Regions from separate parts of the Priestia sp. YIM B13490 genome, predicted to be linked through region 2. Evidence: predicted binding sites of a transcription regulator. Region 2 holds the regulator's gene; the other holds the start of a gene.
What was found. The regulator NrdR, encoded in region 2, represses ribonucleotide reductase genes. The targets are predictions, from matches to a motif close to AACACNATATATNGTGTT.
Positions count from the first base shown of each region.

Region 1: the regulator NrdR is predicted to act here: its motif matches at 2,496-2,513, upstream of ACFX4R_RS16440 (vitamin B12-dependent ribonucleotide reductase).

Region 1 covers NZ_JBHZOT010000005.1:30,767-39,162, forward strand. Annotated here, with positions in the region: gene gcvPB (aminomethyl-transferring glycine dehydrogenase subunit GcvPB) at 1-820, shown strand, start outside; gene ACFX4R_RS16430 (rhodanese-like domain-containing protein) at 865-1,248, opposite strand; gene ACFX4R_RS16435 (lipoate--protein ligase family protein) at 1,479-2,312, shown strand; gene ACFX4R_RS16440 (vitamin B12-dependent ribonucleotide reductase) at 2,624-5,182, shown strand; gene mntR (transcriptional regulator MntR) at 5,467-5,898, shown strand; gene ACFX4R_RS16450 (patatin-like phospholipase family protein) at 6,001-6,882, shown strand; gene ACFX4R_RS16455 (SA1362 family protein) at 6,913-7,311, opposite strand; gene ACFX4R_RS16460 (DUF1385 domain-containing protein) at 7,360-8,316, opposite strand.
Region 2 covers NZ_JBHZOT010000004.1:225,937-234,332, forward strand. Annotated here, with positions in the region: gene thrS (threonine--tRNA ligase) at 1-1,605, opposite strand, end outside; T-box leader at 1,650-1,898, opposite strand; gene ytxC (sporulation protein YtxC) at 1,959-2,819, opposite strand; gene dnaI (primosomal protein DnaI) at 2,916-3,848, opposite strand; gene ACFX4R_RS15530 (replication initiation and membrane attachment family protein) at 3,881-5,308, opposite strand; gene nrdR (transcriptional regulator NrdR) at 5,381-5,842, opposite strand; gene ACFX4R_RS15540 (hypothetical protein) at 6,086-6,472, opposite strand; gene speD (adenosylmethionine decarboxylase) at 6,566-6,946, opposite strand; gene ACFX4R_RS15550 (glyceraldehyde-3-phosphate dehydrogenase) at 7,369-8,396, opposite strand, start outside.

The DNA.
Region 1 (8,396 bases), on a different contig from region 2:
TACGCTGGGATTATTTGAAGAAGATATTTTAGAAATGGCTGAAATTGTTCACGCAGCAGGTGGAAAGCTTTATTATGATGGTGCAAATTTAAACGCAGTATTAAGTAAAGCCCGTCCTGGAGATATGGGGTTTGACGTTGTTCATTTAAACCTTCATAAAACGTTTACAGGCCCTCATGGAGGAGGCGGTCCTGGCTCTGGTCCGGTAGGGGTAAAAGCAGAGTTAATTCCGTATTTGCCTAAACCAGTGCTTGTGAAAACAGAAGAAGGCTATCACTTTGACTATAACCGTCCTCAGTCAATTGGACGTGTAAAGCCGTTTTACGGCAACTTCGGTATCAACGTTCGCGCTTATACGTATATTCGTTCAATGGGTCCAGACGGCTTAAAAGCTGTGACGGAAAACGCTGTGCTAAATGCCAACTATATGATGCGTCGTTTAGCAGAACACTATGAGCTTCCGTTTGACCGTCACTGTAAGCACGAATTTGTTTTATCTGGAAAACGTCAGAAAAAGCTTGGCGTGCGCACATTGGATATTGCGAAACGACTGCTTGATTTTGGCTATCATCCGCCGACTATCTACTTCCCGCTTATCGTAGAAGAGTGCATGATGATCGAACCAACGGAAACGGAGTCGAAAGAAACGCTAGATGCGTTTATCGATGCGATGATTCAAATTGCAAAAGAAGCAGAAGAAACGCCTGAAGTCGTACAGGAAGCTCCGCATACAACGGTTGTGAAGCGCCTTGATGAAACGCTGGCAGCGAGAAAGCCAGTTCTTCGCTATCAGAAAGAACAGGCTGTTCAAAACGTCTAACAAAAAACCTCGCCCAAAGGCGAGGTTTTTCTATATACATACCATTATTTTTTCTTTTTCACTTTACCGTTCCACATTTTGAAGCCGCCTTTTAAATCATAGATTTCTTGAACACCGTGGCGACGAAGCATTTGTGCTGCGCGTCCTGTGCGCATTCCGCTTTGACAATAGATGTAGACAGGCTGATCTGGACGAAATTCTTTAATGCGCATACGGAACTGTGAAAGAGGAATATTTCGTGCGCCTAAAATATGTCCGTTTTCGAATTCATTCGGTTCACGAATATCAACTAGCTGTGCCTTGCGGTAGCCGCTGCGGAATTCTTCTTCAGTTAACGTTTTCATAATGCGACGTTGGACAAAGAACATAACGACAGAGTATATGATGATTACTCCAAGTAAAATGAGTACTGCTGTAATTGCTGACATGCTGATTCTTCCTTTCTTCGACAAAATCCATACTCTTATTATATAAGTGAATGAAATTAGAAGTAAAGCGATTTTGCCTTGAATCTAGCGGATTTCTTCCCGGAAATGAAAAAACTACCACATTTGAATTCACAGTTTTATGTTGCTCTTTGCTTTTCCTTAGCTCAATCTTTTGGTAGACTAAAAAACGGATTTATTTTTTATATTACATATAGCTGAGGATGAGGTAGATGAAAGCAAAGTGGAGATTTATTGATTCCAACAACCGTTCGCCTTATTACAATATGGCGTTAGATGAAGCGTTATTAGAATGGCATAGTAAAGGAGAAATTCCACCTACGATTCGTTTTTACGGATGGAACCCTCCAACGCTGTCAATCGGTTATTTTCAAAAAGCTGAAAAAGAAATTAACTTTGATAAAGTAAAAGAATTAGGGCTAGGCTTTGTAAGACGTCCAACGGGCGGCAGGGGCGTGCTTCACGATGAAGAGCTTACTTACAGCGTAATTGTATCTGAAGAGTATCCTAACATGCCCAAGACAGTTACAGAGGCATATCGCGTAATCTCTGAAGGTTTACTGGAAGGATTTCGTTCGTTAGGGCTCGAGGCTTATTTTGCTATTCCTCGTTCAGAAGAAGAAAAAAATAGCTTAAAAAACCCTCGTTCGTCCGTGTGCTTTGATGCTCCTTCTTGGTATGAACTAGTTGTAGAGGGCCGCAAGATTGCTGGAAGTGCCCAAACTAGACAAAAAGGAGTTATTCTACAGCACGGCTCTATTCTGTTAGAGATTGATGAAGATAAATTATTCAGTGTGTTTAATTATCCAAATGATCGCGTGAAAGAAAGAATGCAGCGCGCATTTCGTTCTAAAGCGGTAGCCATCAATGCAATTGCGGGCCGCAAAATCTCTATTGAAGAAGCAAAAGAAGCGTTTTATAAAGGATTTGCTTCTGCTCTTGATATCGATTTAGAACCGTATACACTGTCTGAAGAAGAGGAAGCATATGTAGAAGAACTAGCGCGCACAAAGTACGGATCGGATGAATGGAACTTTAAGCGCTAAACGGATGCCCATGGGAAATAGATAAAAGTGCAACTTCTTATAAGTTGCACTTTTTAGTGGGATTTTTAGAAACAATGCTTGGCTAATAGAATACATAGGGAAGAAAAGTCAAACACTTTTTTTACGAAAAAAAAAATATTTCACTTGACACCCTTCTATATGTAGATGTTTGGGGAAGTGTCAAATACTATATATTGAATTCGTCCAAGCCGTGTGGTAAGTTATTGATAGTTGATTGAAAACTTTATTTCCTTTAAAAGGAAATAAAGTTAATAAATTTATAGATGTTCGATAGGTAAGGAGTTGTGAGAATGACTGTTTTGTTAAATCAAAAAGTGAATATGAATGTTGAAAAGCTCAATTCAGATATTGAACGCTTTCCGCAAGTACATCCGATTACACCGGATATGAAGTTGACTCATAAAGGTGTTTCAAGATTGGTAATGTTAGACCGTTATGCGTTTAAAGATACGGAAAAATTAACGTTATCAGAAGGAGATTTTGTTGTTCTAACCGTAAAGGAAGATCCAAAATTTCCAGCACGAGGACTTGGCTATGTGGAAAGCATTAATTTTGAGCAAAAAACCGCTGTTGTCAAGGTAGAAGATGAGTTTAGAGGAGCTTTATCGCCTGAAGAAGCAGAAAACGGATTAATTACTCGTTCTTTAGATGTCATTGAAAAACCTCTAGAAGTCTTCTATGAGCAAATTGCAAAACGTAATGCAACAGGCTTAGCTTCTGTGGAAAAAACAGAAGAAAAGCGCAAAGAGTGGTTTGAAAAGTTCTATCAAGAGCTTGTTCAGCTAAACTTTGTACCAGCTGGCCGCGTTCTTTACGGTGCAGGTGCTGATACGGACGTAACGTACTTCAACTGTTATGTAATGCCTTATGTAAAAGATTCACGTGAAGGTATTTCAGAACACCGCAAACAAGTAATGGAAATCATGAGCCGTGGAGGCGGTGTTGGAACGAATGGTTCAACTCTTCGCCCACGCAACACGCTGGCTCGCGGTGTAAACGGTAAATCATCTGGTTCGGTTTCATGGTTAGATGATATTGCTAAACTGACGCATCTTGTTGAGCAAGGTGGGTCACGTCGTGGGGCCCAAATGATCATGCTTGCCGACTGGCATCCTGACATTGTAGAATTTATTATTTCTAAAATGCAAAACCCTCGCATTTTACGTTTCTTAATTGAAAACACAAATGACGAAATGATTAAAAAACATGCGCAAGATAAATTGAAGTTCACGCCGCTAACAGAGTCTGAAGAAGCGATGTACCAAGGAATCATTAACTATAAACAAATTCCTGGTCTTGGTGGGTTCAGTGAAAAAATCATCAAAGATGCAGAAGAAAAGCTGCAAACAGGCGGAACGTACAGCGTTCATAACTCAGAGTTTTTAACAGGAGCAAACATTTCTGTATGCTTAACAAAAGATTTTATGGATGCTGTTGAAAACGACGGAGAATACGAACTTCGCTTCCCAGACGTAGAAAGCTATTCAAAAGAAGAAATGGCTAACTACAATGAAAACTGGCACGAAGTAGGTGACGTGCGCGAATGGGCAAAACAAGGAAACAAAGTTCGTACGTATCGTACTATCCGTGCAAAAGAGCTATGGAACTTAATTAATATTTGTGCAACGTACTCAGCTGAACCAGGCATTTTCTTCTTTGACAATGCTAATGATATGACAAATGCTCAAGCATATGGTCAGCACGTTGTTGCAACAAATCCATGTGGTGAACAACCACTTGCACCATTTTCTGTCTGCAACTTAGCTGCTGTTAACCTAGCGCAAATGGCAGATAAAGAAACGAAAACTGTTAACTTTGAAAAGTTACGTCAAACGGTTGAGACAGGCGTTAGAATGCAAGATAACGTTATTGATGCAACTCCTTATTTCTTAAAAGAAAACCAAAAGCAAGCGCTTGGCGAACGCCGCGTTGGCCTTGGTGTAATGGGTCTTCACGATCTTCTTATTTATTGTGAAACAGAGTACGGCTCTGACAAAGGCAATGAGTTAGTAGATAAAGTGTTTGAAACAATTGCAACGACGGCTTACCGCGCGTCTGTAGAGCTTGGAAAAGAAAAAGGAAGCTTCCCGTTCTTAGTAGGCGAAACAGATGCTGAAACGGCTTCTTTACGTGAAGCATTCACAAATACAGGCTTCATGAAAAAAATGCCTGAAGATATTCGTGAAAACATTAAAGAGAACGGTATCCGAAACTCTCATTTATTAACAGTAGCGCCAACAGGCAGTACTGGAACAATGGTTGGAGTATCAACGGGTCTTGAACCTTATTTCTCATTCTCATACTTCCGAAGCGGCCGTTTAGGTAAATTTATTGAAGTAAAAGCTGATATCGTTCAAGAGTATTTAGATCAGCATCCAGAAGCAGATCCAAACAACCTTCCTGAATGGTTCATTTCAGCTATGGAACTTGCACCACAAGCTCACGCGGATGTGCAATGTGTGATTCAGCGCTGGATTGACAGTTCAATTAGTAAAACAGTAAACGCTCCTCGCGGTTACACGGTAGAGCAAGTTCAAAAAGTGTACGAGCGTCTGTATAAAGGCGGAGCAAAAGGCGGTACGGTGTACGTAGACGGCAGCCGTGATGCACAAGTCTTAACGCTAAAAGCAGAAGAAAATACGTTTGATGAAGAAATTGAAGCGCCAAAAGAAGAAACGAAACCGCACGTTGTGTTAGTTGATACAATTAATGAAATTCGTTCAACTGATGTAACAATCGGTTCTGAAGTAGGTAATACGTGTCCGGTTTGCCGTCAAGGAACGGTAGAAGAAATGGGCGGATGCAACACATGTACAAACTGTGGTGCACAGCTGAAATGCGGCCTTTAATTTTGAATATGATTGACTAGTAAAAGCTGACTCAAACGAGTCAGCTTTTATTATGTATAAAAATGGGGCATAAATAAGAAGCGAGATCGAACGGTTCTTGTATTTGAATAAGCATTGTAGTATGATTTTAATTGAATGTCTTTTATCCAGTTTTATCTTATGACATCGCTTTATTTACACGTTTTTTTCACATAGATTATCAAACATGAACACGATATCACTATAAGAAACAGACATTTATGACTTATTATTAGCAATACATAATATTAATTGGGGGAGATTTCATGCCTACACCGAGTATGGAAGATTATATTGAACAAATATATATGCTAATTGAAGATAAAGGATACGCTCGAGTGTCTGATATTGCTGATGCATTGGCGGTTCACCCCTCATCTGTAACGAAGATGGTTCAAAAGCTAGACAAAGATGAGTACTTAATTTATGAAAAATATCGAGGCCTTGTTTTAACAGCTAAGGGGCAGAAGATTGGAAAACGTCTTGTTTATCGCCACGAGCTTTTAGAGCAGCTGCTGCGCATCATTGGCGTAGATGAGAAAAATATTTATGATGACGTAGAAGGAATTGAACATCATTTAAGCTGGAATTCCATTGATCGAATTGGAGATTTGGTTCAATACTTTGAAGAAAATCATAACCGTATTCAAGATCTTCGCAATGTACAAAAACGAAATGAAGAAGAACAAAAATTATAAGAAAAAAGCAGCGGCCAATAGCGTCACTGCTTTTTTTCTTTTTATCATAACTTGTTGCTGAGTCGACTACAAATGTAGAGTGGGTAGTTTGGAGGAGAGGCTGTGTACGTCGACGGAGTGTTTTCAGGTGGCGGTATTAAAGGGCTTGCACTGATTGGCGCGTTACAAGCTCTAGAAGAAAAAGGCTTGATCTTTCGGCGGTTAGCCGGAACGAGTGCGGGTTCCATTATTTGTGCATTTGTAGCAGCCGGTTATACAAGTGAAGAAATTGTTGAAATGATGAATGAAATTGAGTTATCGTCTTTTTTAGATCAAAGAATGTCTTTTTTACCATCAAGCTTGACAAAGTGGCTGTTTTTATATTGGAAAATGGGATTATATAAAGGAGAAAGGCTTGAAAAGTGGATTGCTGAAAAATTGCGGAGCAGAGGAATTCGTACATTTGCTGATTTGCCTGATCAGTCGCTGCGTATTATTGCTTCAGATTTGACCAACAGTACGATGCTTGTTCTTCCAGATGATTTGCCTAAATATCAAATCGACCCGAATCGCTTTTCTGTAGCAAGAGCCGTTCGAATGAGCTGCAGCATTCCATATTTTTTTGAGCCGGTTAAATTAAAATCTACCCCAAGCAGTTTAATAGTTGACGGGGGCGTGTTAAGCAACTTTCCAATTTTTCTGTTTGATGATGATAAAAGTCTTAAGAAACGACCGGTAATTGGGGTGAAGCTGAGCCCGAAGGACGAAGAAAGGGAACGGAATAAAATTAAGAATGCCGTTGGTTTATTCAGTGCGCTTTTTGAGACGATGAAAGATGCGCACGATGCAAGACATATTTCAAAACGTCACGAAAAAAATATTATCTTTTTACCTGTTAATCAAGTTTTTGCGACAGAATTTACCCTCACAGAAGAACGGAAGGAAGAGCTGATTGCGTTTGGTAAAAAGCGTACAAGGGCATTTTTGAAAAAATGGTGCTATTAAAAAAACAAGGAGGTTTTTCTCCTTGTTTTTTTAAAAGAATGCTCTATTTTTCTTTTTTCCTTTTTTACCTTCGATGACGGTCAAGTGTGAGTTGTTTTTCTTTTTCTTTAGCGGTTTCGTTGATTTGGATACCGGGCGCTTATTTGAGCTTCGGTACGTATGCATATCAACTTTGTTGCTTCCTCGCTCTTTTTCTTTTTGACGCAGTTTTGATTGTTTTACTGCGCGCACATAGCCTCTATCTTGACCTTTTGTCTGAGAAGGGCGGAGAATAAACCGATAAACTAAGTAAAACAAAATGATAAACAGAAAAATATAACCTGCTTGACGTAATAAAACAGCTGGATCTGTAATCAACGTAAATGCAAAGCCAATGACTCCTAACCCGATTAGACCATATACAAGTGGTTTCACGAATGGACGTCTCATTTTGTTCACCTCCTAAAATAGTAAAAAAAGAAAGCAAAACGGTGTGGATTAGACAACTTGTTCGTCAGTGGTAGAAGAAAGTTCATTTTCAACGCGTAAAAGTTCTTTAAATGAAGCAATCGCAACTTCAACTTGATCATCTTTTGGTTCTTTGGTTGTTAAAAGCTGAAGCCATAAACCGGGATAACCTAAAAAGCGAAGAAGAGGGACATGACGAACTTTATTGGTTAACTGTAACACTTCAAATGATAAACCAAGGACAACTGGGATTAATGCAAGGCGATCCACAATTCGTAACCAAAGAGGATCCGTTGGAACGAGTAGGTAGACAAACATTCCTACAACTACGGTAAAGAGGATAAAGCTACTTCCGCAGCGATAATGAAGTCGAGATTGTGCTTGCACGGCTTCTACCGTAAGTTCAGCATTGTTTTCATATGCATTAATGACCTTGTGTTCTGCTCCATGATATTGAAACACCCGTTTAATAAGTGGCGTTTGTGAAATCACATAAATATAGCCAAGGAGCAATAATAGTTTAAATACTCCTTCAATAAAAACCTGAGCTACACTTGAAGTGAAAACAGGACGTGTCAATTGTGCTAAAAACACAGGAATCAATGTAAATAGTACTTTCCCGAAAAGAAAGGATATTACACCAATAGTTGCAACGCCAAATATTAAAGATAGTTTTGATTCTTTTTTCTCTTTTTGTTGTTCTTCTGCTACTTGAGCATCATCTTCTGGATTCACGTCATAGCGTTCAGAGGAAAAGTTCAAGTGCTGCGTACCGTTTGCACTGGCTTCAACAATAGCAGCAATTCCTCGTAAAAAAGGAATTTTTTTTAAAGCAGTGAGTACGGAATTTGATTTTCTTTTTGAATGAAAATAATCAATAGATTGATCTTTGCGACGAATAGCCGTCACCATCATACGTTTGCCACCGAACATGACGCCTTCTATAACGGCTTGACCACCATACGCAGGTTTTTGCAATTTAGACATTTCAGGCACCAACCTAACTTAACTAGACTAGACTTCTTAGTATTTTATATTCTACAGCAAAATCAAATAAACCTCTAGGC
Region 2 (8,396 bases):
CATTGTTGACACCACGCCGCGGTGAATAACAACCGGTCGATGTTGTTTCCCGTCTTCTCCTACATACGTTAAATCAAATCGTTCAGGAAGTAAGAAATCCAATTGAACCGTAGATAGCGTCTCTTCTTTACCAAGAGCTGTTTTAACTTGAACATCTAGTTTTGGACCGTAGAATGCCGCTTCGCCTTCAGCTTCATAATAATCAAGGTCAAGCTCATCCATTGCGTCTTTTAACATGCTTTGTGCTTTTTCCCACATTGCATCATCATCAAAGTATTTTTCTGTATCTGCAGGGTCACGGTAAGATAGACGGAATGAATAATTTTCAAATCCAAAATCTTTATAAACCGCTTCAACTAAGCGAACTACACGAATAAATTCTTCTTTGATTTGGTCGGGACGTACGAAGATATGCGCATCATTTAGCGTCATGCCTCGAACACGCTGAAGTCCTGATAATGCTCCTGACATTTCGTAGCGGTGCATCGTTCCAAGCTCAGCAATACGGATTGGAAGCTCACGATAGCTGTGAATACCTTGTTTGTAAACCATCATGTGATGAGGACAGTTCATCGGACGAAGAACCAGGTCTTCGTTATCCATTTCCATTGCAGGGAACATGTCATCTTGGTAGTGCTCCCAGTGACCAGACGTTTTGTAAAGTTCTACACTTCCGAGCACTGGAGTGTAAACGTGCTGATAACCAAGGCTTACTTCTTTATCTACGATATAACGCTCGATAATACGGCGGATCGTCGCACCTTTTGGAAGCCATAAAGGCAGACCTTGTCCTACTTTTTGAGAATTTGTAAATAAGTTTAGCTCTTTACCAAGTTTACGGTGATCACGTTCTTTTGCTTCTTCAAGAAGACGAAGATGCTCGTCTAAATCTGCTTTTGTAAAGAATGCTGTACCGTAAATACGCTGCAGCATTTGATTATCGCTGTCTCCGCGCCAATAAGCACCCGCCACGCTTAATAGTTTAAATTCTTTAATTTTGCCTGTTGACGGCACGTGCACGCCTCGGCAAAGGTCAAAGAATTCGCCTTGTTGGTAAATCGTAACCTTTTCACCTGCTGGAATCGCATCGATCAATTCAAGCTTCAGTTCATCGCCAACTTCTTTAAAAAGTTGAATGGCTTCTTCACGAGAAACTTCTTTTCGTTCAATTTCAATATTTGAATTAACGATTTTTTTCATTTCTTTTTCAATTTTACCTAAATCTTCAGGAGTAATTGATTCTTCCATATCGATGTCATAGTAAAAACCGTTTTCGATAACCGGCCCTACACCTAGCTGTACTTTTGTATCTTTGTATAAACGTTTGATTGCTTGAGCCATTAAATGCGCTGTACTGTGACGCATAATTTCAAGCGCTTCAGGAGCATCTTGTGTAATGATTTCAAGACTGCCATCTTCTTCGATTGGCGTACGTAAATCCAGCAGCTCGCCGTTTACTTTGCCTGCTAATGCTTTTTTCTTTAATCCCGGGCTAATAGAAACCGCAATATCTTCTGTTGATGATCCTTTTGGATACTCTTTAACAGCTCCATCAGGGAATGTCATTTTGATTACTTCTGACACAACTTTCCACTCCTTTAACATAACTGAATAAACTTTTTGTAAAAACAAAAAACTCGTCCCTTATCAAAAGGGACGAGTTGTGTATACACGCGGTACCACCCTTGTTTCCTCTTCGTATCTTGGATAACCCAAAGAACCCGAAGCGGCTCGAGGTTTTATAACGGAAATTCCGTCAGTAATTACTAGAGGCTCTGCTCGTTTACTACTGAAGTTTAGAGGTGGTAAGAATATATTCCGTGTTAGGAGATTTTCAGCCTGGATCTCCCTCTCTACAAACCGTAAATATACACTCATGTCCTCATCATAACTTGTAACATATAGCTGTTTTTCAATATGCATTTATTATATTCATTTTCAAAATAGAAATCAACCTTTCACGTTATATTTTGCTTTTGATCAAACGGAAATTCATTTTTTTCGTATAACATAACTTTTTCTTGGAAGATATTTTGAATGGTATAAACAAAATCATGATCATGCTGGTCGCTATACAGATGAATAGCAGCTGGAGATAAACTTAGCAAAGGCGCGATAATAGTTGAGTCTATGTATAATGATTCTTGTTCAGATAAAAAGGCCTCTGCTAGAGCTGCACATTCACGTTCAGGAACATATCTACTGTTGTGGTCGTACAGTACAAACTTGTTTTTGTTCAAGTGCATTACATATACGTTACCTGTAGATGACTGTCTTTCATTAGCTGCTTGACGCAGCTGATGAATAAGAATTTGATAGTCTTGTTCAAGCTTATATTCATCAATCGCCAGCTCGGCATAATAGCGCAGCCGCTCTTGATATTCTTTTAAACGGAATTGGAGAAAAGACTCAAAGGTGAATGTTACATTATGAATGAAGAAGTCTTGAAGAGCCTGGCGGATAAGTAATTCTCTTGGAAGAGAAAATGTTTTTTGCGGAATTTCGCCTCTCTCTCCTTCCATAATCCCCCCCATAATTTGAAGCAGCAAATCTTGCTCTTCCTCTTCTGAATAGAAAAATTGTTCTTTTAATATGTTTACCATCATCTTTTTTTCTTTCTTTTTTAAAATTACGTGGGTTAATACCGGTATCACCATGTCTTGTAAAATGGCCTCTCTATTGTATGTCTCATCAATGACTAAAAGCTGATTATTCACCAGCTTCAAGCACTGTGAACCATATGATAAAGCGCTTCGCTTCGCGCATAAAGACTCATATACAACGACTGCGTCTTCTACATATTTAAAGAATATTTTCATTCCTCATAGCCCCCCTTTGGACACGCTTTATTAATGTATATGGGGCAACATGCAAAAAAATGAGCAAGTCGTTACAAGAAATGTAAAACGACCTGCTCATCTATTTCGTTTATTCTCTCCATTCATTTCAACAGGAATGGCTAGAGACTTAATTCGTTCCATGACACGAGCGGCTTTGAGCTCTTCCTGCTCGCCTCTTTGGGTATAAGTCAAATGATGTTGTAGCTCTTTAAAATTTAAATTCGAGCTGAAAAATGTCGGCAAATTTTCGAGCATACGGAATTGTAAAATGGTTCCGAGCACATCGTCTCGCATCCAGCTCGTTACGGATTCTGCTCCGAGATCATCAAGCATAAGAACCGGTACTTTTTTGACATACTCTATTTTCTCATTGAAACTTTGATCTTGAAACGAACCTTTTAACTCACGTAAAAACTCAGGGACATACAGAATGGTAGATTTCACTTTCTTTTCAGCTAACGCATTGGCAATTGCTCCAAGAAAATACGTTTTCCCCACACCAAACGAACCATGTAAATATAAAGCTTTCATTTTCTTATTCGGCTCATATTCTCGCACAAAATCTCTTACTAGTTTAATGGCTTCAAATCTTCCCTGCTCAATTTCAATATCAGACATTGTTGCCTGTAAAATTTCTTTAGGCACGTACATACACTGAATAAAAGATTCTTGTTCTTTTCGCTCATCTTCTTGTACTTTTCTAGGACAGCGTTCATACTGTAAATCAATATTACGGCCTTTTACAACCAGCTGAGGGTGGTATCCTTTCACCATGTTGACACAGCTTTGCAGAGAAGGACACTTGTCACAGCATTTGCTTTGATCGATAAATTCATGCATCTTCATCAGACCTCGGTCAACCATTTGCTCATCTAACTCATGGCGATGCTCTTGCAAAAATGTTTTGACTTCAGGATTAGACAGGATACTGTTTCTTAATGCTTCTAAGCGTGCTTTAAAATCCTTTTTGTTCACTAACTGATTTAGTGAATCATTGATAGGCTTCATCTTTTTCACCTCATCTCTATCATACCTGCTTTTTATTCTTTATGCTTTTGTTTTAGCTCTTGATCTAACTGCTTGAGCTCTTCTTGTAGCTTTCGTTTTTCTTCTTCAAATCCGTCCACTTCTTTTGAAGGCTGCTTTTTCTCTTCTTTTTCTTCATCGCTCAGCCACTCTGGCACCATTTCTTTACGCACAATTTTTCGTCCAGCCGTTTTTTTATTTTGCTTTGCTTCGGTCCAATTCTGATATTCTTTCTGTTCATTTTTAGCTAAATTCATGGCATCTTGAACAGTTTGTACCTTTTTGCGCGCCCAGTGTCCAGCAATTTTCTCTACATAGCTCTTAGATAATTTCATATCGGATCTCAGCATCACGTAGTAAATTAGAACATTTACTACCCCTGGTGAAAGCTTTTGGTTAAACATCACTTCTTCGATCATTTGCAAATCTGCTTTTGAAGGCTCTGCTCCCCCGGAAAACTCGATCAAAAGCTGTCGAGGAGAAGTCACTTCAAGCTGTTGAATGAGCTGCTCTTCCTTTGTCTGCGGCTGCTTTTCCTGCATGGTACGAAGCATAGGCGGCTGAATTTGTTCGCTTAGATTTGGAAGTGCTTCTCCATTTTCAAATTGGTAAAAGGACTGTGCTGCTTTTCTAAGCAATTCAATATCAACTTGATCGTTCTCATTTAGCGAATCGAGCACCACATTTTTCATTTGAAGAGGATCGATACCGTATAAAAAGGCTAGCTTTTCAATCGCTTGTTTTACTTTAGATGTAATAGACCTTTTCGAAATCATTGAATCTGTTAGACCTGCTAAAAATAAATCAAAATCAAAGGAATCCGGGCTCATCTCAATAGAAGCGCGTTTGGAGGAATCCACAAAGTCCGTTTGAGCATCAGGAGAAAATACATCCTTGCTTTCAGACTGAAAACTTGGAGCCAGCTCCGTTGCTTTAACTGATTTAAATACATCGTTAAATGAATGCGTCACATCTTTGAACAATTGCTCATCGACGAGTGAATCTGAAAAATAATTTTTTACTTTTTGAAAGATAGATTTTCCGAGTCGGTTATATAAATATACATTTAACACGCCGTCGTTAAAAAACTGATGGGGCGTCAGAGGAGGAATGAGCTCATAAATGAACACACGAACATCATCTTCTTCCTTAATATATGTTTTTAACAAACCAATGCCTTCTAATTTTAACCGCTCATGGTAAATAGCTTTCAAATTAATTTGCATCATTGACATTAGATGATGATGCGTAGACTCTTTCCCCCATAAACGATCTTGTTCCAGCTCGCTCCATAACGTCATATACAGACCAAAGCACGTTGTACCCACCAACGGCTGATAGAGCATGGTTAAAATCTTTCGGTCGTATTCCTGCAGTATGCCGTTCGAACGAACAACATAACGATCGACCGGTATCATTTCTTTCCAATGTTGTTCTTTCATGTCGTTCCCTACCTACTTTTAAAGTAATAGAAATGACAAAAAAAGAGCCTAAAGAATACTTCAATAGCTCTTTTACAGTCGTTCCTTCTTAATTAAATCTTTTAATTCATCAATAAATACATTGATGTCTTTAAATTGTCGGTATACAGAAGCAAATCGAACATAAGAGACTTCATCGATAGCAGCTAATCGCTCCATCACCATTTCTCCTACAACATCTGACTGCACCTCTGATGTACCCTGACTGCGCAGCTCTGTTTCAATATCGTGTACCGTATCTTCTAATTGTTTTAAGCTTACTTGGCGTTTTTCACACGCCTTAATTAACCCTCGAAGGATTTTGTCTTTGCTGAACTCTTCTCTCGCTCCATCTTTTTTTACAACAATTAACGGAAGTTCTTCTACTTTCTCAAAAGTTGTAAAACGATAGTGACACTCTTCGCATTCACGTCTTCTACGAATAGAGCGGCCTTCTTCTACAGGGCGCGAGTCCAGCACTCTCGTTCCATTGTAATGACAGGATGGGCACTTCATATTCTCAGCTCCAATAATAAACCTTGTTTTTCTTTTTATTTTCTCTTATATAAGTTAATTTCCATCTATGTTAGCCGGCTATTCGCCATTTATTATGATTTTTATCATCATTTCCTTTAACAAACACGATGCTGTATTAAAGGATTTGCTTTATTCCATCTTATAGAAAACAAGGCTTGAATACAAGTAAAGGAAAAGGAATTTCCCCATTTTATTTCCTGAAATTCAAAAATGATAAGGAACTTACGAAGAAAGAGGAATGAGTTTTTGATCAAAGCTCTTATAAAGCGTACGTACAAGTTCTTTACTAAAACCAAAATCAACCGGCACCACTTTTGATTCTGTTGTAGCAGAAAAATCGATAGCGGTTTCAAGAGGACGTACGTTAATAATGGTAATCACAACAAAAGCTTTTCTTCCTTTTACAACGTTTAAGCTAATCTCTCCTCGCTCTTCATATGCAGCAAGTATCTCTATCCCTTGCATGTGCTTCAACATTTCATGAACTTGCTTAAATGCATTCCCAGCTGTTGTTTTGTAATAATGCGTTTTTAGAGTCGGATCTGAATGGTAATCGCTTGTTTCCACATGATTAGAAAATAAAGATTTAACTGCTTGTACTACCCCCATGTTGTTATCCCCTTTGTTTTTGCGTATTAAAAATTTATATACTAAAAAGAGGTGTGTAATACACCTCTTAACTTACGTAATCAATCGACACTATTAAAGTGCATTCGCTTTAGTTTGTTTTACCTGAACAGGACCCATTCCACGTGGCAATTCAATTGTTTCACGTGTCTGTGCACTTAGAGCATCTGCAATATAATCTGCTGCGATTGTAGGATCTAAATGACCACAAGTATAAACATCGATACTTGCATAACCATGCTCTGGGAAGCTGTGAATCGTTAAATGTGATTCTGAAATAATAACAACGCCACTTACACCTTGAGGTGCAAATTTATGGAACGCTACTTCGCGAACTTCCGCACCGGATTTTAAAGCTGCATCAACAAACGTTTTTTCAATATAATCAATATCATTTAACTTATCGAAATCGCATCCCCATAATTCTGAGATGACATGACGACCCATTGTTTCCATAATGATATTTCCCCCTTTAACAATTTTTAATCGTTAAACATGAAGTTCTTTCGCCATATAGCATGTTAACTACCACGGGGGAAAGTTAGTCCAAAGAGGTCCTAACCCTTTAAGTAGCCACATCACCGAAAGGTACACAAGAAGTTCACGAAACATAGTATACTTTGTTTACATTTATTTTGCAATACGTGTTTTGATTTTATTAAAGATTGTTCTTGCAGATAGACCTATACAAATTACCCCTGTATTCTCGTGAGACAGTGTGTAAAAGCTGCTAAACGACTATTAATTTTTTATTAAAATTGAGGAAAATAAACACCCCTTTGCATGCTTATCTTATTGCTTTTCCCTATTCTTTTGGATAAAAACAAAAAAAACAGGGCGACAGCTCCCTGTTTTTTTAAAAGCAATCAATAGCTTTCTTAGCTTACTCTTATTTTTGATCCATTACGCATTTCTGCAGCAATATATCTTACCAAATCGACTACGCGCTGAGAGTAGCCCCACTCGTTATCGTACCAAGCTAACACTTTAATTTTATGATCTTCCATTACGATTGTGGATAGTCCATCTACAATAGCTGAATGAGGATTTGTATTAAAGTCAATTGATACGAGTGGTTCCATTGTTAAATTTAAAATATTCTTTAATGGTCCTTCAGCAGCTTTAATAAACGCTAAATTAACATCTTCCATCGTCACAGATTTCCTTACATCCACAACTAAATCGACAAGCGATACGTTCGGCGTTGGCACACGAAGCGCCATCCCATGAAGTTTTCCTTTTAAATGAGGAAGAACTAATGAAAGTGCCTTGGCTGCTCCAGTGGTTGTAGGAATAATTGATTGAGCACACGCACGGGCTCTTCGCAAATCTTTATGCGGATTATCGATATTCTTTTGATCATTTGTATATGCATGAACGGTCGTCATTAAACCGTTTTCAATTGTGAACGCTTCGTCTAGTACCTTGACAACTGGAGCTAGACAATTTGTCGTACAAGAGGCATTGGAAATAATGTTATGCTGATTCACATCAAACTCTCGTTCGTTTACGCCCATCACAATGGTGATATCTTCTTGTTTACCCGGTGCCGTTAAGACAACTTTTTTCGCACCTGCTTCAATATGTAACTGCGCTTTTTCTCTTGAATTAAATTTTCCCGTTGCTTCAACAACTAGATCAATCCCAAGCTCTTTCCAAGGCAAATTCAGCGGATCACGTGAATTTAATAGCTGAATTCTTTTACCGTTAACAATCAGCGCATCATCATCACATTTGACATCTCCATTAAATGCTCCGTGTATAGAGTCATATTTGATTAAATGTGCTAACGTTTCTGCTGGATAAGATGCATTTATTGCAATAATATCCAAATTTTCCTCTGTAATCGCTGTGCGAAACACCATTCTTCCTATTCTCCCAAAACCATTAATGGCAATACGTGCTT